One region of the Mesorhizobium sp. ISC25 genome, then DNA from elsewhere that is predicted to be linked to it. Evidence: predicted binding sites of a transcription regulator. Region 1 holds the regulator's gene; the other holds the start of a gene.

Region 1 (10,772 bases):
CTCCCCCTGCGACGTGCTGATGCTACGCTGAACCTGCCTCACTCCGAGATCAAGGTCTGGGTCAGCGGATGGTCTGGATCGGCCAAACCGTCGATGATGTTGAAATGGTGCCGGTCAGGCTCGACCACAGAGCTGGTCGAGGCACCTAGGCCGATCCAGATGTTGGCCAGCACCGCGCTCTGGCGCAGGAATTCGGCGCGCTCGCCGCCGCCGGCCCAGCAGGTCAGGCGGGCCTTGTCCATCGGGCGCAGCAGCACCGGGCTTTCGGCCTGCGCCTCGGCCTCATCGATCGCCAGCGTCTCGTTCATGCCGGTGCACATGATCGGGCGCAAATCGTGCACTCCCGAGATCGACACCACGCGACGAACGCGCCGGACCACTTCGGGCGCCAGCGGCGTCGTCGCCGTAACCATCCGGCTAACAAGATGGCCGCCGGCCGAGTGTCCGGTCAGCATCAGCGGCCCTGCGACCATCGCCGCCGCTGTGCCGATCGCCGCGCCGACTTCCTTGACGATGCCGGCAATGCGTATCTGCGGACAGAGCGTGTAGGACGGCATCGCAACCGCATAGCCGCGATCAACAGGGCCAGCGGCAAGATGCGACCAGAAACTCTTGTCGAATGCCATCCAGTAGCCGCCATGGACGAACACCACGAGCCCCTTGGGCTTGGTGGCCGGCAGGAAAAGATCGAGCCGGTTGCGTGGTTTATCGCCATAGGCCAAGTCGAGCCGCGCCCTGCCCTCGGTCGAAAGCACGTCGCGGAAAACCCGCGCTGGCTCGATCCAGGCCGCCGGCCAGCGATCGCTGCCGGCTATGTTGGCGCCGTTGGCATAGGCGTTATCCCAATCGGCAATGTGACGTTCGAACACCCTGCGCCCTCCCCTGGCAATATGGCCTTGCAACGTAGCCGTAAGCATCGCGCGGCGCGTCGTCGCCAGCCTCACGGCTCCAGCTCTCGCATCAATCTCAAGTGACAGCCGCCTTGATGGCGAAGCGCGCATCCTTCCACGCACCGGTGCGCAGGATGTCCTCAAGCACTTCGACGGCCTGCCAGACATCGGCATAGCCGACATAGAGCGGGGTGAAGCCGAAGCGCATGGTCGATGGCGTGCGAAAATCGCCGATCACGCCACGTTCGATCAGCGCGCGCATGATCTGGTAGCCATGCTCATGCATGAATGAAATCTGGCTGCCGCGTTTTTCCCCGTCGCGCGTGCTTTCGAGCGTGAGCCCGTAAGTGCCGCACTTTGCCTCGACAAGCTCGATGAACAGATCGGCCAGCGCGATGCTCTTCTTGCGCACCGCCGTCATGTCGATATCGTTCCAGATGTCGAGCGCGCCCTTCAGCGTGCGCATCGACAGGATCGGCTGGGTGCCGCACAGAAACCGGCGGATGCCGGTGCCGGCCGCATAGCCTGGCTCGAAGGCGAAGGGCCGTGCATGGCCCCACCAGCCGGTGAGCGGCTGCTGGATGTCGGCAAGATGCCGCTCAGCCGCATAGATGAAGGCAGGCGCGCCCGGTCCGCCATTCAGATATTTGTAAGTGCAGCCAACGGCAAAATCGGCCTTTGCCTTGTCGAGCTCGACTGGCATCGCACCGGCGGTGTGGCAGAGATCCCAGACGATCATCGCCCCGGCTTCCTGGGCCCTGCGCGTCAGCGCCGGCATGTCGCGCAGTTCGCCCGACTTGTAGTTGACGTGGTTGACCAACACCACGGCGGTGCGTTCGTCGATCAGCTCCTCGATGCTCGGCGCGTCGACCCCCGAGAGGCGCAGCAGCGTATCTTTTCGCGTCGAAACCACACCCTCAGCCATGTAGAGGTCCGTCGGAAAACTATCGCCCTCGGCGACGATGACCTGCCGCTCCGGCCGCATAGCCATGGCGGCGTGCAGCAGCTTGTAGATGTTGACCGACGTCGTGTCGCAGACCACCGTCTGGCCGATCGCGGCACCGATCAGGCGCCCGAGCTGGTCGCCAAGTTCAAGCGGCATGTTGAACCAGCCGGCCGTGTTCCATGCGCGGATGAGATCATGCGACCATTCCTCGGTCGCGGCCTTGTACAGTTCATCGAAAGCGGCACGTGAAGCAGCTCCTAGCGAATTGCCGTCGAGATAGATCACTCCTTGCGGCAACACAAAACGGTCGCGCATCGCGCGCAGCGGATCTGCGCCATCCATCGCCTTTATGGCCGCGAGATCGGGAATTCCTGTCATGATTTGCCTGCTCCCCCAAAGATCCAACGCAACGCCGGACACGCATCGACTGTTCTTCCATTACCAGGTAGCGCGCAGCAAGGCTCCACCAGCGAGAAGCAGCCTGACCAGGCGGTGGAAACCAGGAGTTTAACCCGAGGTTGGCGTTTTGAGTTCGTTTCGTTCACGGTGCATTGACCAAACCATACAGTCGATACGGGTTCACTTCCGTGCCTTTTGCCGACCGACGGCCGATGCCAGTGGCGCATTCTAGGAAGCCAGAAGGGCGCAAACGACAGCAGAATCAAGGCGATGAGGCTCGCGGCGGGTGAAAATGCGGTACCCCGGTAGGGGACGTCGTTTGTTTCCCGAGCCTTAACGCATTCATTAAACTTTAAACAGTTGCGGAACACAACTGGAACAGATAGTGTTTGTTCTGGGTTTGTTTTTCTGATTCTGTTGGGGGTCGCTATGCTGACACGCAAACAACACGAACTGCTTATGTTCATCCACGAAAGGTTGAAGGAAAGCGGTATTCCGCCCTCCTTCGACGAGATGAAGGAAGCGCTCGACCTGGCTTCCAAATCGGGAATCCATCGGCTGATAACGGCGCTGGAGGAACGCGGCTTCATTCGCCGTTTGCCCAACCGGGCCCGTGCGCTGGAGGTGCTGCGCCTGCCTGACTCGATCGCCCCCGGCCTCAATGCGGCACGCAAGTTCTCGCCGAGTGTCATCCAGGGCAGTCTTGGGCAAGGTGCCCCTCGGCAGGGCAAGCCGACATCGTCGCGCGTCCCTGCAGCCGGCAATGACGACGATGTCGTCGCCGCCGTTTCGATCCCGGTGATGGGCCGCATCGCCGCCGGTGTGCCGATCGATGCCATCCAGCACCAGACGCATTCGATTTCGGTGCCGCCGGATATGATCATGGGCGGCGAGCATTATGCGCTCGAGGTCAAAGGCGATTCGATGATCGAGGCTGGCATTTTCGACGGCGACACGGTGATCATCCGCAATGCGGATACGGCGAGCCCCGGTGAGATCGTGGTGGCACTGGTCGACGAGGAGGAAGCGACGCTGAAGCGGTTCCGCCGCAAGGGCGCTTCGATCGCCCTGGAAGCCGCCAATCCGGCCTACGAGACGCGCATCTTCGGACCAGACCGGGTCAAAGTGCAAGGCAAGCTCGTCGGACTGATCCGCCGCTACTGAGCTCCGCCCTTGGCGCCGGCTTTGGGTTTGTCGGCCCTGCGGTATGGCGGCAGGCCTCGCGCCGCGCGTGAAAATTTCCGCTGCACGTGCCAGGGCCGGTATGATTTTTCGACGGCGAAACGGATTTCGGGGCGTGTTGCCGCTTGTGGATCGAAATAGATGGCCGCACTTCCCGCGCGCGCCAGTTGCCGTTTGGTGACGACGAGGACCAGCCGGTCGTAGTAGCAGGGATTATGGGCGGTGGCGTCGTCGATGACGATCAAGCTGGCAAAGGCGCAGGCTGGCCGTGCAGTATCGCGGTCCTTGGCTTGCGCGATGATCGCGCCGGATGGATGCCTGGCAAGGCAGAGGCCGTCCGTGCAAATGAACGGCATGCCCGGCGGTAGGTCGGCCGGATCGGCAATGTCGAATTGCGGATCGTTCTTTCCAGGTGTTTCCGGCGCGACGATAGCCTCTGATGTGAGCGCGCGTTTCCAGTTGTCGATGGTGAACTCATTCGGGTGTGCCCGGTTGACCGCGAGTTCACCGCTGCCGATCGGCAGCGCGACCAGCCGTGCGTCCTCCGAGATCAATACGTCGGGTACGCGCGTCTGGGTCGTCGTCAGCAAGCCGGCGAGCGCGAAAGGAAGTGCCGCGAGCCGCAACCAGGTCGTCGCCATGCTGGCAATGACGAGGGCGATCGTCACCAAAAGGACAGATCTCAGCGAAATCAGCCCGACCGCATCGATCGGCGAGCGCTCGGAGATCCACCCGGACAGGGCGATCATCGCCGTCAGCCCCTTGCCCATCACGTAGAGGAAAGGCCCATCCGCGCCGAACGGCATCGCCAGCGCACTGAGGACGGCGAAGGGCATGACGACCAGTGAGACGATAGGCATGATGGCCAGATTGGCGAACAGGCTGAGCGGCGCCACGCGCTGGAAATGCCATATGGCGAAAAGCGCCGTGGCGCTCCCTGCAATGATCGAGGTCATCGCCAGGCCGCCCATGCCCAGCAGGACCTTTCGAGTGGCAAAGCGTAGCGGCGACCGCCGCGGCGGCGGCGTGGTGGCCCTGCCGGCGCGGTAATCGGACCAGCCTGCATAGGCGCCGACAAGGGCCGCCGTCGCGGCGAAGGACATCTGGAAGCTCGGACCAACCACCTCGTGCGGCGACACCAGAATGACGGCGATGGCCGAGATCGCCAGGTTGCGCATGGTGAGCGCGGCCCGGTCGAACAGCACGGCGATAAGCATCACCGCCAGCATGATGAAGCTGCGTTCGGCCGCTACCACAATGCCGGAAAAGACGAGGTAGGCCGCAATCGAAAAAAGCGCGGCGGCCGCGGCATATTTCTTGACCGGCCGTCGCGATGAGAAATCGGGAAACAGCGCAAAGGCGCCGCGTAGCAGCGCCATGATGGTGCCGGCGACCAACGCCATATGCAGCCCCGAGATGGAGATGATGTGGTAGATGCCTGTGCGCCGCATCGCTTCGTTGATCTCCTCGGGAATGCCGGCGCGCACGCCGACGATTAGCGCAGCAGCAATCTCGCCCTCGGCGCCGCCGATGCGGCTGCGGATATGGTCGGCGATGGATTCGCGCGCGTCTTCGATCGCGGAAGAAAGCCGCGCGGCAAGCGGCATGCTGCCCGACGACACGACTTTCGGATTGCCGAGAAAAAAGCCGCTGCCGCCGATACCGGCGAAATAGCTGTCGAAGGAGAAATCATAGCTGTCGGGCCGCACCGGCCCGGTCGGCGGCAGCAGCCGCACATAGCCGGCGATCTCGGAACCGGCGGTCAGCTCAGCCGGTATTTTCATCGCCGAAACGCGGACCCGTTCCGGCATGTAGCGCAGTGTCGGCCTGGCGGTTGAGATCACATCGATCGTCAGCCTGATGCGGCCGCTCGCCATGGGCTCGTACGATACGACGCGACCGGTCAGCCGCGTCGAGATTTCGGAACCGAGCATATGCGTCCCGACACGCCAGGTCTCGAACTTGGCGGCAAGCACGCCAAGCGCGCAGAGCAACGCCACCTTGAAGCAGAGGCGCGTCCTGGGCCATGACCGCGAGACGACGGCACAAAGGGCTGCCAAGGCGACGATAGCTATCGGCTGTGGGAAGGCCGGCTCAGCCGCCATCGCGAAATAAACGACCACCCCGCATGCGAGGAACACCGGCACCAGCAGGAAGGCGACGCCGCGGTCGAGTTCCAGGCCGGCCGCCGAGGTTACGCTGTTGCGGATACGGGACGGTGACGGAAGGCGGAAACGACGGCGTAGGCGCACGATGGGCTCGCCCGCGGGCACGGAAACCGTTGCTGGGTCGCTGGCCGGCAGCGACGGAGCATCGAAGCGCGGAGCGGGCAGCAATGCCGGTGTCGGCAGGACAGGCAGGGGAGCGGCAAACAGCAAGCGTTCGCTGACGCCGCTACCAGCGTCCTCGCCCTCGCCCGCACCACGGCCTCGCACAGCCATCGGGTCTGCCCCTTGCGCCCTCGACCTCCTATGCTACATGAACGCGCAACGCGCGAAAGTCCGCAAACCCCCTTCCTTCGCCCGCCTGAGAGTTCCATGCCCGATAAGGTCGTCACCCGTTTTGCCCCCTCGCCCACCGGCTATCTGCACATTGGCGGCGCGCGCACGGCGCTGTTCAACTGGCTGTATGCCAAGCACACAGGCGGCACGATGCTGCTGCGCATCGAGGACACCGACCGCGAGCGCTCCACCGATGCGGCAACCGCGGCCATTCTCGACGGGCTTTCCTGGCTTGGCCTGGCATGGGACGGCGAGCCGGTGTCGCAGTTCGAGCGTGCGCCGCGCCATCGCGAGGTGGCCGAGGAGCTCGTTCGCATGGGCAAGGCCTATTATTGTTATGCGACGCCTGCCGAGCTGGAAGCAATGCGCGAGAGCGCACGGGCCATGGGGCTGCCTCCTCGCTATGACGGACGATGGCGCGACCGCGACCCCTCGGAGGCGCCGGCCGGCGCCAAGGGGGCGATCCGCATCAAGGCGCCGACAGACGGCGAGACGGTGGTGCATGACCGCGTCCAGGGCGACGTGCGCTTTCCCAACAAGGATCTCGACGATTTCATTATTCTGCGCTCGGACGGCAATCCAACCTACATGCATGCCGTCGTCGTCGACGATCACGACATGGGCATCACCCACATCATCCGCGGCGACGATCATTTGACCAACGCCGCACGCCAGACCGTAATCTACCAGGCCATGGGCTGGGAGGTGCCGTCGATGTCGCATATCCCGTTGATCCACGGTGCCGACGGCGCCAAGCTGTCGAAGCGGCACGGTGCGCTTGGCGTCGAGGCCTATCGCGCCATGGGCTACCTGCCGGAGGCGCTGCTTAACTATCTGGCGAGGCTTGGCTGGAGCCATGGCGACGATGAGATCATGTCGATCGCCGACATGATCGCATGGTTCGACATTGGCGACGTCAACAAGGGCGCCGCCCGTTTCGACTTCGCCAAGCTCGAAGCGCTCAACGGCGTGCACATGCGCCGCATGAACGAGGCAGCGCTGCTCGACATCTTCATCGCCACTCTGCCCTATCTAGAAGGCAGCCCGGCAATCGCCGCGCGCCTCGACGACAGACGCAAGGCGCAACTGCTTGCCGCTTTGCCCGGCCTGAAGGAGCGCGCCAAGACGCTGGTCGAACTTGTTGAAGGGGCTGCATTCCTGTTCGTCGAGCGGCCGCTGCCGGTCGACGAGAAGGCGGCGGCGCTGCTCAGCGGTGAGGCGCGCGCGATCCTGCGGGGCGCTCATGCGGCACTAGCCACGGTTTCGGCCTGGTCTGCCGCCTCCGCGGAAGCTGCGATCCGCGACTATGCGCAGGCCGGCGGCCATAAACTCGGCGCCGTGGCCCAACCTTTGCGCGCCGCGCTCACCGGCAAAAGTACCTCGCCAGGTGTCTTTGATGTGCTTGCCGTGCTTGGCCGCGAGGAAAGCCTGGCGCGGATCGCTGATCAAATCGATTAGCAAACTGGCCCAAGAAGATTGGCATTGAAAGGTGTGTTTCGCAGTGCAACATTGGGTCTTGGCCTAATCTGGCGCGCAGATTCAATTGCGGGCGCAAATGTGCGTGTTCCGATGCTTTTGACGTGTTGGGTTCAGATATTTTGCCTTTGCCGGCCTGAGGAAACAAAAAGGAGTTTGCTATGACCGAACCTGCGACAAAAATGGAATTTGGCGGCAAAACCCAGGCATCGACGGCAAAGCTGGAACTCGGCGGCAAAACCCATGAATTCAAGATACGAAGTGGTTCGGTAGGACCTGACGTCATCGACATCGGTTCGCTCTACAACACCACCGGCGTCTTTACCTACGATCCCGGCTTTACGTCGACGGCGAGCTGCGAGTCGGAAATCACCTTCATCGATGGCGATGCCGGCATTCTCTTGCACCGCGGCTACCCGATCGACCAGCTGGCTGAGCACGGCGACTTCCTCGAAGTCTGCTACCTCTTGCTCTACGGTGAACTGCCGACCAAGGCGCAGAAGGACGATTTCGACTACCGGGTGACGCGCCACACCATGGTGCATGAGCAGATGTCGCGCTTCTTCACCGGCTTCCGCCGTGATGCGCATCCGATGGCGGTGATGTGCGGCGTGGTCGGCGCGCTGTCGGCCTTCTACCACGATTCCACCGACATCTCGGACCCTTATCAGCGCATGGTCGCCTCGATGCGGCTGATCGCCAAGATGCCGACGATCGCGGCCATGGCGTATAAATACCACATCGGCCAGCCATTCATTTATCCGAAGAACGAGCTGAATTTCGCAGCCAACTTCCTGCATATGTGCTTCGCCGTGCCTTGCGAGGAATACAAGATCAATCCGGTGCTGGCCCGCGCGATGGAGCGCATCTTCATCCTGCACGCCGATCACGAACAGAACGCCTCGACTTCGACCGTCCGCCTGGCCGGCTCGTCGGGCGCCAATCCCTTTGCCTGTATCGCTGCCGGTATCGCCTGCCTATGGGGTCCCGCACATGGCGGCGCCAACGAGGCAGCCCTGAACATGCTGGGCGAGATCGGCCATGTCGATCACATCCCGGAATTCATTGCGCGCGCCAAGGATAAGAACGATCCGTTCCGATTGATGGGCTTTGGCCACCGCGTTTACAAGAACTACGATCCGCGCGCCAAGATCATGCAGAAGACCGCGCACGAGGTCCTGGGCGAGCTCGGCATCAAGGACGATCCGCTGCTCGACATCGCCATGGAGCTGGAAAAAATCGCGCTGACCGATTCCTATTTCATTGAGAAGAAGCTCTATCCGAACGTCGATTTCTATTCCGGCATCACGCTGAAGGCGCTGGGCTTCCCCACCACCATGTTCACCGTGCTGTTCGCGGTCGCCCGCACCGTCGGCTGGATCGCGCAGTGGAAGGAGATGATCGAGGACCCGCATCAGAAGATCGGTCGCCCGCGCCAGCTCTATACCGGCGCGCCGGAACGGGATTACGTGCCGATCGCGAAGCGGTGAAGATGGTTGGTGAATGGTGAATGGTGAATGGTGAATGGTGAATGGTGAATGGTGAATGGTGAATGGGAGTAGCAAAGCGTCGCTCCCTGTCTATAGAAACTACTATTCACTATTCACTATTCACTCACTTCCTCACCATCCCCATCACCACCCCCGCCGCCATCTCGCCTGACGGCTTGGCGGTTGCCATACGCCCGGCAATGTCGGCAAAACCGTCCTTCTGCCAGGCGCGGTAGGCGGTATCGAAGAACAGCGCCTCCAGTTGCCGCGCCAGATAATGCGGCCGCACATATTGATTGTAGTGTTCCGGCACAACCGGCCGGTCGGCGATGAGATTGGGCAAGGCTGCGCTCCATACTTTGATCAGCGGCTGCGCCATGCGCATGACCGGATCGAGCCGGTAGCAGGAGATCATCGGCACACCTGCCAAGGCGAGTTCCAGCGATACCGTCCCCGACGCGATCAGCGCCGCATCGGCCTTGCCGAAGGCCTGCCATTTGCGTTCGGCATCGAGGATGATCTCCGGCTTCTCGTCCCAGCTCGCGACCGAGGACCTGACCAGGTCGGCGACGTGCGGCACCGTCGGCAACAGCAGGCGCAAGCGGTGCCCGCGCGCCCGCAGGATCGACACCGTTTCGCCGAACGGCCCAACCAGGCGCCGCACCTCACCACGACGCGAACCGGGCAATACAAGCAACGTTTTAACGTGATCTGCAGACAGATCACGCGGCTGCGCCTGCGCCCTGACGGCACTGATTATGCCCGGATCATGTGCAAGGCGATGCCCGACATAGGTGCCGGGCGGCCCGCCCAGGCGGGCGAGTTCCTTCACCTCGAACGGCAGGATGCAAAGGATGTGATCTACATATGGCTTCATCGCCGGCGCCCTGCCCGGCCGCCAAGCCCAAACGCTCGGGCAGACATAATGGACGATCGGGATCGTCGGGTCGGCAGCACGCACCTTCTTGGCGACGCGCAGCGAGAAATCCGGACTGTCGATGGTGATAAGGCAATCGGGCTTTTCACCGGCAATCGCGTTTGCCGTCTGGCCGATCCGCCGCATCAGGCGCGGTAGGTCGCGCAGGATGGCGCTAAGCCCCATCAGTGCGATCTCGCTGCCGTCGAACAATGGCGCCAGGCCGAACGCCTGCAAATGGCGGCCGCCGATGCCGACAAGCCGAACTTCGCGCCCGGTCATCCGCTTTAACGCCTGCACAAGGTCGGCGCCAAGCAGGTCGCCGGACTCTTCGCCGGCGACGACGGCTATCTTCAACGGCCGGTCATTCGCCATGCGCCGGCTCCGCAGCAGGCAGGCCGACCACGAAAAGGCCGAGCGCGTTGGCACGTCCGATGGTGGCGGGACCTTCGAGCACCAGCGAGCGACCGGCTTCGACGGCAATGCCGGCCAGTCCGGCGGCATGCGCCGCATCGACGGTCAGCGGACCGATAGAGGGCAGATCGGCGCGCAGTTCCTGACCAGGCTTGGCGCATTTGACCAAAACACCACGGCTCCTGCCAGCCAGCCTGCCGTGCCCGCGCAACTCCCTTGTCCGCTCGAGCAGCCCGTCGGTGCCTTCGACGCCTTCCAACGCAATGGCGCGGCCACCGACCGCAACAGCCGCCTGGCCGATATCCAGCGCGCCAATTGCTTTTGCAGCAGCGTGCGCCGCCTCGATGTCGCGCCAGTCGGATTTGCGTGGCGCCGCCTTGGTCAGCAGGCCTTCGGCGGCGACCAGCTCCGGCACGATCTCGTGAGCGCCGACGACCTTGATGCCGCTGCGCTCGATCCTGCGCACGAACAGTTTCAGCACGGTATCGTCCCCCCGGGTCACACCGACGAAGAGGCTGGGTAGCCAGGCGAGCAGGCCCAAATTGAGGCGCATGGCGC
Region 2 (10,772 bases), 980 kb from region 1:
TGGCGCCTGTCGCCGGCACCGTGCTGTTGCTGCTCAGCGGCAGCGGCGGCCGCAACCTGCCAAGCGCCGTACTGGCGCTGGCCCCCATGCAATGGTTGGGCCGGCTCTCCTATTCGCTCTATCTCTGGCACTGGCCGGTCATCGTCTATGCGGCGATGGTGGCGCCCAACCTGTCCATCCTCGACCGCTTTGCCTGCGCGGCGCTGACGCTGGCTCTGTCGATGTTCACCTATCATTTCATCGAGAACCCGATCCGCCGCAACGGCTGGCTGATGGCAGGAGCAGCGCGGGCGCTGGTGCCCGCCGTCGCGCTGACCGGCGCCGGCGTGGTCGCCGCCTATGGCAATGCGCGCTTTGCCGAGCACAATCTCAGCCCCGAACAGCACGTCATCGCCGACAGTGCCGCCCAGCTCTCCACCGTGCGCGCGACCAATGGCGGCTGCGTGCTCGATTTCGAAACCGTCAAGCCAAAACCCTGCATGTTCGGCCGCAAGGATGCCCAGCGCTCGGTCGTGCTGTTCGGCGACTCGCATGCCGACCATTGGTCGACGCCGATGATCAAGGCGGCCGAGAAGAACAACTTTCGCGTCGTCACCTTTCTCAAATCCTCCTGCCGGGCTTCGCGGGTGACGACCTGGAACTGGCGGCTGAAGCGCGACTACACCGAATGCGATCAATGGCGCGAGCAGTCGGTCAAGGACATCATCGCGCTCCACCCGCAACTGGTGGTGATCTCGGAATTCTCGATCGGCAATGTGATGAAGGAATCGCCCGAGGAGTTGAAGCACGCCGATTGGCAAGCGCAGTGGCGGACGGGCCTCACCTGGACGCTTCAAGCCTTCAGCCAGGCCGGCATCAAGGTCGCGGTCATCAGGGACGTTCCCTACAATGCAAGCTACGCCGACAAATGCGTGGCGCGGGCGCTGTGGCGGGGCCAGACGCCCGCGACATGCGACACGCCGAGGATCATGGCGGCAAACGACGACATCGCCACAGTCGAGCGCGATATCGTGCGCTCGACACCGAACGCCACTTACATCGACATGACCGACCGCTTTTGCGACCAGACCACCTGCCATGTCTTTATCGACGGCAAACTAGCCTTCCGCGACCGCCACCACCTGGCAACGCCCTTTGCGGAGACGCTGGAACCGGCGGTGGAGCGGGCGCTGTTTTCGGATGTGATGGCGGCGGCCGTGAAGTAACGGTTCCGGATCTTGTCGGATCCGACCCAGCCCCTCGGCAAGCAACCATACGGGCGTCAGCTGAGGATGAGACCCGCCAGGAAAACCGTAAGGATAAGCGACAGCGGAACTGCAAGAAGGCAGCACAGCTCGAAAGTATTGGCTCGCCAAGAAGTCATTGGTCGCTTTTCCATGTTGGCCTCCTCCCTCAACGGCCAGACCGGGACGGCAGTTCCGCTTAGATGGTGCTCATCCCCACCACTCATCATGCAATTGGCGCAGCTCGTTCCGCTTCCTGGTCATCCATCGCGCACGCGCCAGATGTGTCGCCCATGCCCGGAAAGCCCTCTCCGGCTCCTGCTCCGGATCAATGTGCAGAACGATCCGGGCGACCTCGCGCCAATCGGTCCCTTCCGCCGAAGCGTTGAGCAGCCGGATATAAGTAAGCATGCGATCTTCGTCATAACCGGTCAGCACCGAAGACGTCGGCGCTGCGTTCGCGATATGAAGGTTTGGCGGCTTTAGCATTGCGACCTACCAGCACTGGCGCATCGTAGCAGCCTATGAAGAAGCCCGCGCCCTTTGATCGGATGATGCGGATCGAGATTAGCCTCCACAGCCGACAAATGCGGGCCCCGGGCGGGGGTTCCCCGCCCAGCTGGGCTCACGCCTTACCCATCGCGATCGGGCCGACGCAATCTATATAATTTAGTGGAACCTAATTTAGGCGGCGCAATTATGCGTGCGTGAGAAAGCGTGAAATCCAGACCGTCACTGAAGGCCGGCTATCGCGGGATCAGTTGGCCGATGATCCAGTGATTGCCGTCGATCTGGCCGAACGGATATTACAGGCGGCCGACAACGACAGGATTGTCTGCCTCGTCGTGGCAACGGAGCAGCTGGAAACCGACCGCATCGAGAAAGCGGAGCCCAAGGAGACCAGGGTTGCCGCAAGTTTCGTCCGGGACTTTGAGGTAATGCTGCTTGTTCTTTATGCGGCCTACGCCCTCGCTGTGCTGGGTGCGACCGCGTTCGTTTTGCTGGAATTGGGCCATGTTCTGTAGGCAGACGTCGGCAAAAGACGGAACTGACGCGCGATTGCCGCTGTTTGATGAGAGGAGCAGCCACGCTGCGTCTGCGATCCACCCCGCCGCAGCCAGCGGCATTTTCGCGCCAGCAGGCGCTAAACTTCGGGGTCGTCCGTTCGTTACATCTTGCCAATCTATGGAACGAGGCTGCCCCTCGGGGGTTTTTCTATTAGAGGGACGTTAAAGAAGGAGGTAGCTATGAAGAAGCTCCTGCTTGCCTCGGTGATCGCCATCGCCTCGGCGGCTTCCGTGATTGGCCCGGCGAATGCCGGCGGCAGCGTCACGATCGGCATCGGCAACGGCTATGACGACGACTATTATTATCGCCACCATCGGTATTCCGATTACGACGATGAGTACGTCCCCCGTTACCGCTATGATGTCTACGACGAGGACTACAGGCCGCGCTACCGGTACCACCACCGGCGCTGCCACACCGAAGTCATCAGGCACTGGCGTCATCACCACCGGATCATCGAAAGAATCCGTGTCTGCCGTCGTTGACGGATCGATCCGGCCGGCAGTGCCGGCCGGATCGGCGGGGCTCCTCACCTCGGCTTGCGCATCAGCATCATGCCGTAATGCACAGCCAATATGTCGAGCCCGATCTTGAGTAGTTTCACCACCACGTCGCGCGGCTCGCCGGCCTGTTCGGCCAAGCTTTTCACCGTTGTGTCGGCACAGCAGACCTTTTGCACGATGCCGGCGATCTCCCAATGGACAAGCGCCCTGGTGGCCTCGGCATGGTCGCGGCCGGCAGACAGGATGTGTTCTGCGACGCCGTTGCCGGTGCGGCCGCCGTCGACGCGCTCGGCCCAGGCCATCGGCCTGGCGGTTGCCTCGGACGAGTCGCGAAAATCCTGGCGGTAGCGCATGCCCGCCTCGCGCTGCTGGCGCGACAGCGAGGTGAGGCCACTCAGCGGGTCGACATTGCGCACCCGAACGATACCGCCGGTCGCGGTGTGGCCATCATTGGAAACCTCGTAGAGGCGCGCGCCCTCCTGCGTCCCCTTGGCCAACCGCTTGCGGCCGAACCGGTCGTCCTTCAGCGCGAAATCATGACCGATCTCCTTGCGGATGCGCACCTGCTCGGCCTCGCCTTTCGGCAATCTCGGTGGCCTGGCTTTGGCCTTCTGGGCGGTTTTGGTGCTCATCGGGTCAGTCCTCCTGGGTTTTGGTCGTCGGGCTGTGGCGAACTTCCAGCCTCATGGAAGCGGGCTCAAATCGCTTCGGCCGGCAGCGTGCGCAGGAAGCGCGCAGCGTGATAGGCGCAGTAGCTTTTCGATGGCTTCGTGCGCAGTCCGCAGCACAGCATGTCCAAACCGGGCCGGCAGCCAGGGGCGTCGTTTTCCGCATCCTCCTGCAGCGTCGTGTCGAGCGGCGCGCGACAGCGCTCGAACAGGCAATCGATGAAGCGCATGGCAACGAAATGCGGTTGGCGGCCGCCGGCGGCGATCGGGCGCGGCGCCGGCATTTCGAGCGGCGCGCCATCGGTCCCGGTGATCCGAGCCGGACCCGGCTGCCAGGCCGGCGGCGCCAGCCTGGCCGACAGCCTTGCCAGGCGGCAGCGTGGCTCGGCTTTCGGAGCCGCCTCCGCTTGACCTGCGGTGCTTGATGGCTCAGGCGCCGAATTTCCGAGCCAGCCGCCCGACCGTCCGCCACACCAGCCCTTGGATCTGGCAAGACCGATGGCGCGCAGACGGGCGGTGCGATGGACGATGCCGATGATGGCCGCGCGTGAGACCGGGCTACCACGCTGCGCACCGAGCCTGGTGGCGATCTTCGCGGCCGACAGTCCGCTCATCAGCCAGTTCTCGATTTGTTCCAGTTCCGAGGCGGAATAGCGGGCGGCCATGATGTTTCATTCCCTGCAAAGATGGTTGTGTGCGGCGCCGGCTTCGCCGGCCTCAGGCCCGAAAGCCGGTCAGCCTTCGCGTGGTCTGCTGCGATCGAGCTTCATCTCGGCCGCCTGCCTTGTTGCGCCGGACACTGTCTTGCCCGTCCGCTTGTCGAAGGCGATGACCGTGCCGTCTTCGGTGCGGATGCAGGAAACCGCGGCATCCGCATTGCCGGCCGGCAGGTAATTCGTGGCCGGAGCCGTGAGGGGAACGCTCCGGCCGTTCCGGCCGCTTGCGCTGCCGGATCCGAGGCGCGAGCCTCGGGCATCGTCCCGGCTGGGGAGGAGGACAGCCGCGACGAAGGGGAAAGGGTTGGCACATGCATGGCCTTGGCGATCGTTTGCGGTACCGCCTCCAGGCGAGCGCTGCCGGCGCGCTGAAGAGCGGATTCGATGACCGATTGCTGGTGAAGCGACTTGTGCATGCCCACATAAGAGCATAACTCAAACCGTAATGCAAGCGATTCTTGCATAGACGAAATCGAATCTTATGCCTCAGATGGAGCCATGGCGAAAACTGCACTGTCGATCAAGGTCGGAACGGCGATCCGCCGGGCACGCAAGCAGCGCGGCCTGGTGATGCGCCACATTGCCGAGCACAACGACACCGACGTCGCTGCCGTCGGCAATTGGGAGACCGGGCGCAACCTGCCCAAGACCGAGAACCTTTTGAAGACCGCCGCTTTCCTGCGCGTCGACCCGGTGGCGCTCGGCAAGGGCGAGGTCGTCTTCCTCGAAGATGCCGGACCGGTCGCCGATGCCGAGATCGTCACCGATCCCGGCCCCCTGCCCGCCGGGCCGATGGACATCCAGCTTCTCGGCACCGCCGTCGGCGGCGACGATGGCGACTTCACCTTCAACGGCCAGCCGGCCGGCTACGTCCAGCGGCCGCCGGGGATCCGGCATCTGCGCAATGTGTTTGCGCTGCACGTGCTGAGCGATTCGATGGTGCCGCGCTACGAGCCCGGCGAGATGATCTATTGCGGCGGCCGCGAAGCGTTGCCCGGCGACCATGTGGTGATCGAGACGCTGCCCGAGCAGAACGAGCAAAACGGCAAGGCTTTCATCAAGAAGCTGGTCAAGCGCACCGCCGCCGAGCTGATCGTCGAACAGTACAACCCGCCCAAGACGCTGACCTTCAACCGCTACGCCATCAAGAACGTCTTCCGCGTCATCCCGCTCAAGGAATTGCTGGGGTATTGAGGCTTGTTGCCTTCTCCCCTTGCGGGAGAAGGGAAGAGCACCACGCCCGCCCCCTCAAGCCCGCCTCGACTGCTCCAGCTCTCGACCGTTGAGCAGGCGCGCCTCGGCGCGGGTCCGTTGCCGGTCGTCGATGAAGGCGGCCTGGATCGAGACCGCGGCGCCCGGCAGGCCGTCGGCCCGGCAGGCCTTGCAGATCAGGCGCCCCGAAAGTGCGGCCAGCGGTGTCTCCGGCATCACCCCATGCCGCTTGAGCTCGGCCGGCTTCCACCACCTGTTGCGTCCGCAGTCGATGCACTCGACGGCAATCGAGACAACATCGGCGATCGTCGCTTCCTTGCCTGCCAATGCCATGGCCAATCCCCATCGTTGTTCCTGCTTTGTTTCGCATCATTATCGGTTTTCCAAGCGGAGTCGAGTCGGTTCCGCTTACACCAACATGAAAGTTTCGCTTGTTCGATTATTTGAGTTATGCTTATATCTGGTGCGGACTGGAATCGGCGCGAGCAACAGAACCGCAGCCGGCCGGCAGCAAGGGAATGACGATGGATCCAGCCCAGTTCGCCCATGCCTGCGGCTATAGCGGCGACAGCCCGGCTATGCTTGCCGCTTTCGCGGCCATCCGCCAGCACGGCATCCGCAAGGCACGCCAGGGTCATCGCCAGCGCAAGGCGGCGATTGATCAGATGAAGCCGAGCCGCGCTCTGTTCCTGGCGGCGATCCGCCCGGCACAGTCAGCCGAGGAAGCACTCGATGACGCCGCCCGCTTCCTGTCGATGTTCCGCAACATGCCGCGCTGGCGGCAGGAAAGGCGCGCCGCCGACCTCGCCCGCGCCAGGCAACAACACCTCTTCGCCCGCTTCTTCCGCCGCTACGGCCATCGTCTCTGGGCGCTCGAGGCCGCCTGAAGACGCGCGCCTCCCTTGCAAGGCAAAACGGATATTGCGATCGCCAACACTGCGCCGTATGTCTCCGCGCGATGAGCGAGATCGAATTCCGTCGTGCCCAGGCGCCTGACCTGCCGGCGATCGTTGCAATGCTTGCCGACGATGTGCTCGGCGCAGACCGGGAAGACCCGTCCACGCCGCTTGCGCCATCCTATCTCGATGCTTTCAGCGCAATCGATGCCGATCCCAACCAGTTGCTGGCCGTCGCCGTCGACGCCGGGCAAGTGGTCGGAACGCTGCAGCTCAGCTTCCTTCCAGGCATTTCGAGGAAAGGCACCTGGCGCGGCCAGATCGAAGGCGTTCGCATCGCCCGGCAATGGCGGTCCCGCGGGGTCGGCAAGCTGATGATCGAATGGGCGATTGAAACGTGCCGTTCGCGCAATTGCAGCTTCGTCCAGCTCACCACGGACAAAGGTCGACGGGAGGCGCACGCTTTTTACGAGCGCCTCGGTTTCACCGCCAGTCATCTCGGCTACAAGATGGCGCTGTAGATCAGCATTTCATCGCATTCAGCGCCGACCGCTCATCTTCGCTACCCCACTCTGGATGGAGCATTGACAAGCCGACCTTTCGCCCTGCTCCATCCGCTCGATGATTTACGACCGAACCTGGCTTGAAAAAACCTTTCGCGCAAAGCCCCGGCAGAAGTTCCTGTTCTTCTGGGGCCATCAGCCGTCCAAGGACGGCCGCATAACCACGTCGTGCTTCAGCCAGTGGTGGCATGCGCCCTTTACCGTCGATGGTCTGAGCTATCCGACTGCCGAACACTGGATGATGGCCGAGAAGGCACGCCTGTTCGGTGATGCTCAGACGGCAACACAAATCCTCGAGGCGGCGAGCCCCAAGCAGGCAAAGCAACTTGGCCGCCAGGTGAGCGGCTTCGATGGCACCAAATGGGATGCCGACAAATATCGCATCGTCACCGAAGGGAGCTTTCAGAAGTTCCGCCAGAACGCGGCGCTGCGCGAATATCTGCTGTCGACGCATGACCGGGTGCTGGTCGAGGCGAGCCCCGTCGACCGGGTGTGGGGCATCGGCCTTGCGGCGGATGACGAGAGGGCGGTGAACCCGCTGCTGTGGCGCGGCGAGAACCTGTTGGGATTCGCGCTGATGCAGGCCCGCGATCGGCTGCGCGGCTGAACATTGCCGCCCTCTCGTCATCTGCGGCAGCCTCCGCGCTGCTTGACAATCCGCCGGCAAAGTTCTCTTTATGTTCTCATCACAACTCGAGACAATGCGGCGTTCGAACCGCCGCGGGCGAACGGGCCGGATGGAAGCCAACATCCTCCACGCGGATCTGGATGCCTTCTATGCCTCGGTCGAACAATTGCTCGACCCGGCCTTGCGCGGCAAGCCGATTGCCGTCGGCGGCGGGGTAGTGCTTGCCGCATCCTATGAAGCCAAGGCGTTCGGCGTGCGCGGCGGCATGCCGGGACGGCGAGCGCGGGAACTCTGCCCGCAACTCATTTTCGTCGGCGGCCATTTCAAGGACTATCAGCGGCTGGGCGATGCGGCCATCAAGGTGCTCGGCGATTTCACGCCGGTGGTCGAGCGGATTTCCATTGACGAGGCCTTTGCCGACGTCGCCGGCTGCACCCATCTGTTCGGCTCGCCGGCCGAGATCGCCAGCAAGATCCGCCGCCGCGTGCGGGCCGAGCTCGGCTTGCCGATCTCGGTCGGCGTAGCCCGCACCAAGCATCTGGCCAAGATCGCCTCACAGGTCGCAAAGCCCGACGGGCTGGTGGTGGTCGATCCGCGCCACGAGCTGGAGTTCCTGCACCACCTGCCGGTCGAGCTGATGTGGGGCGTCGGCCCGGTCACCAGGGAGCGGCTGGCCGGCATCGGCGTCAACACCATCGGCGAGCTGGCGAAGACCAACAGTGGCGCGCTGGAGCGCCTGCTCGGGCCGGCGGCCGGAGAAAAACTCAACGCGCTGGCGTGGAACCGCGATCCGCGCAAGCTCGAGACGCAGCGCCGCGCGCGATCGGCCGGCGCGCAATCGGCGCTTGGCCGAAAACCGGCCGACGAGGACGTCTTCGTACCCGCTTTGCTGCATCTGGCCGACAGGGTCGCCACGAGGTTGCGGGCGAAATCCCGGCCCGGCCGCACCGTCACGGTTCGCGTCCGCTTTGCCGATTTGCGATCGGTGACGCGCTCGATCACGCTCGACCAGCCGATATCGGCAACCGCCATGCTGGCCGAGATCGCCGAGGCGCTGGTGCGCAAGGTGCTTATCGATCATCCGCACGAAAAGACCATCTCGCTGCTGGCGATCGCCGTATCGCATCTGGAGCAGCATGCCGGCCTGCAACTGGAACTGCCGCTCGGGCTCGACGACGACCGCCGCCGCCCCGGCACCAGGAAGGGCGCGGCGCGCTGGACGGCAGATCGCGCCGTCGACAAGATCCGCGACCGCTTCGGCTGGGAGGCGGTCGGCTACGCCTCGGTCGCGCTCGGACTACAGCGGTCGGTTCCCGACGCCTTTCGCGAACTGGCCGAAAAGGAATTGTGAGCCGGCCTGGCTGGGGCGAAAGTCTGGCGATACGATCTCGAAAAGACTATCCGACAGGACCCAGGGGCGATACGGCCGGCCCGTTCAAGGCCGTGCCGTCGACGGCAAAATGCGAGCCATGGCAGGGGCAGTCCCAGCAGCGTTCCAACGAGTTCCAATGGACATGGCAGCCGACATGGGTGCATGCGGCCGAGCGCTTGTGGAGCGTGCCGTCCTCATCGCGGAAAGCCGCCACTTTGGTAAGCCCCTCGCGGACGATAGCGCCCTCTCCCGGCCGCAGCTTATCGGTGGAATCGATTTCGCCAGGCGCGACATACTCGGCAAAACTCCTGATCGCTGTCGCATTCTCCGCCAGATAGTCGCCGATCGCGCGTACCGTCTTGCGGGAGGGCTCGTAAAGTTCCCGCCAGGGGCTTTCCCCCTTCAGGATCAGGTCGGAAATCAATTGGCCGGCGACGACCCCATGGGTGATGCCCTGGCCGGAATCGCCGGTAGCCACGAAGACATGCCGGTCGCCGGGATTGCGGCCGATGAACCCGGCATAGTCGACGGTCTCCATTACCTGCCCGGACCATCGATTGGCTTCGGTGCCGATATCGGGCACCAACCTTTTGATCCAGGCCGCCAGGGCCGCGAAGCGGTCGTCGGCGTCGTCGGCCTGCCCTGTCTTATGGTCCTCACCACCGACGATCAAAAAGTCGGTCTTGCCTTCGCCAGGCTGCAGGCGAACGTAGTGATAGGAATCCAGCGTGTCCCAATAGAGTGCATCCGGCAAAACGTCGCGCGCGATCTCGAACGCCATCGCGTAGGTCCGATAGGGCGCTTGCTTGGTATGGAGCGCGACCCGATCGTTGATTGGCGAGTTGGTGGCGACAACGGCCGATTTGGCAGACACGGCAAAGCCCGAGACCGTGCTTACGCGGACGCCGCCGTCGGTCTCCTCGACCTTGTCGACGATGGTCTCCGCATAAAGCGCGCCGCCGCGCGCGCGAATGCCGGCAGCCAGCCCGCGGAGATATTTGAGCGGGTGGAATGTCGCCTGATTGGCGTAGCGAAGGACGGGCGCATTCGAAAAGCCTGCAAGCGGCACGCCCACGATTTTCTCGACGTCGACTCCGATCTTCAGAGCGGCGTCCAGTTCGCGCTCGATGACGGATTCCTTTCTGCCTGACGCCGGAAACAGAAAGCCGCCGAGGCGGCGGAAATCACACGCGATACCCTCCGCCTCCTGGATCGATTGGACACGGTCGATAGCGGCCGACTGGCTTTGGTAGTAAATCCGCGCCAGTTCCTCGCCGCGCAATTTGATCAGTTCCGAAAAACAGTCGTCGCAGATCGATGACAGATGCGCGGTGGTGCGTGCCGTCATGCCGCTTCCGATCCGGCCGCGGTCGAGCACCGCCACCTTTTGCCCGGCGATGGCCAACTCGTACGCGACCGACAGTCCGGCAATGCCAGATCCGACGACCACGACCTCGACCTGTTCACTCCGCTCGAGCGGAACCGCCTCGGGCGCGACTTCGGTTGTCGCCCAAAGCGGTACAGTCCTTTCATCGCTGACATTCATTGGCGGAGCCCTTCATACCCGACATTCGGATAAACGGACGCCAGGATTCAAAGTTCCTCGACGCCTGAATGCCTGCGTAAGCTTGACGTCACCCACGGGTCCGCCCCGACGCGTTGTGAGCCGGCCTGGCTAGGGCGGTGCGATGCACTTTGCTCAGGAGGGATCGTTTCCTGCAAATGCGACATTCGAGGCGGCCCTGGTCGTCAGGCCAAAAGCGTAGCGCTGCCCCAGGAGATCAGGGCGATGCCGGCCGCCCGGCCAACCCGCGGGCCGGCAGAAAACACCTTTTCGACCAGCACCCGCGAAGGTCCGGAAATGACCCCAGAAGCGGGCGTTCGGCAGCGATCCGAGCAGCAACGATTTGGCAGGACCGGAAA

Evidence for each region. The regulator LexA, encoded in region 1, represses DNA repair genes until DNA is damaged. The targets are predictions, from matches to a motif close to TGTTCNNNNTGTGTTCNG.
Region 2: dinB (DNA polymerase IV) is a predicted target of LexA. The motif match lies at 7,517-7,534, and genes of this name have one in related genera.

What each region holds. Positions count from the first base shown of each region.
Region 1 covers NZ_CP135441.1:1,134,841-1,145,612, reverse strand. Annotated here, with positions in the region: gene glp (gephyrin-like molybdotransferase Glp) at 1-31, shown strand, start outside; gene RQ479_RS05615 (alpha/beta hydrolase) at 39-869, opposite strand; gene kynU (kynureninase) at 967-2,214, opposite strand; gene lexA (transcriptional repressor LexA) at 2,665-3,399, shown strand; gene RQ479_RS05600 (ComEC/Rec2 family competence protein) at 3,393-5,858, opposite strand; gene gltX (glutamate--tRNA ligase) at 5,955-7,376, shown strand; gene gltA (citrate synthase) at 7,556-8,884, shown strand; gene lpxB (lipid-A-disaccharide synthase) at 9,009-10,175, opposite strand; gene RQ479_RS05580 (LpxI family protein) at 10,165-10,772, opposite strand, start outside.
Region 2 covers NZ_CP135441.1:151,162-161,933, reverse strand. Annotated here, with positions in the region: gene RQ479_RS00840 (acyltransferase family protein) at 1-1,205, shown strand, start outside; gene RQ479_RS00835 (DUF2285 domain-containing protein) at 1,434-1,712, opposite strand; gene RQ479_RS00830 (hypothetical protein) at 1,931-2,248, shown strand; gene RQ479_RS00825 (hypothetical protein) at 2,471-2,776, shown strand; gene RQ479_RS00820 (DUF6456 domain-containing protein) at 2,821-3,426, opposite strand; gene RQ479_RS00815 (GcrA cell cycle regulator) at 3,492-4,127, opposite strand; gene RQ479_RS00810 (XRE family transcriptional regulator) at 4,677-5,372, shown strand; gene RQ479_RS00805 (hypothetical protein) at 5,427-5,723, opposite strand; gene RQ479_RS00800 (hypothetical protein) at 5,909-6,277, shown strand; gene RQ479_RS00795 (GNAT family N-acetyltransferase) at 6,349-6,807, shown strand; gene RQ479_RS00790 (NADAR family protein) at 6,908-7,456, shown strand; gene dinB (DNA polymerase IV) at 7,587-8,828, shown strand; gene RQ479_RS00780 (FAD-dependent oxidoreductase) at 8,875-10,395, opposite strand.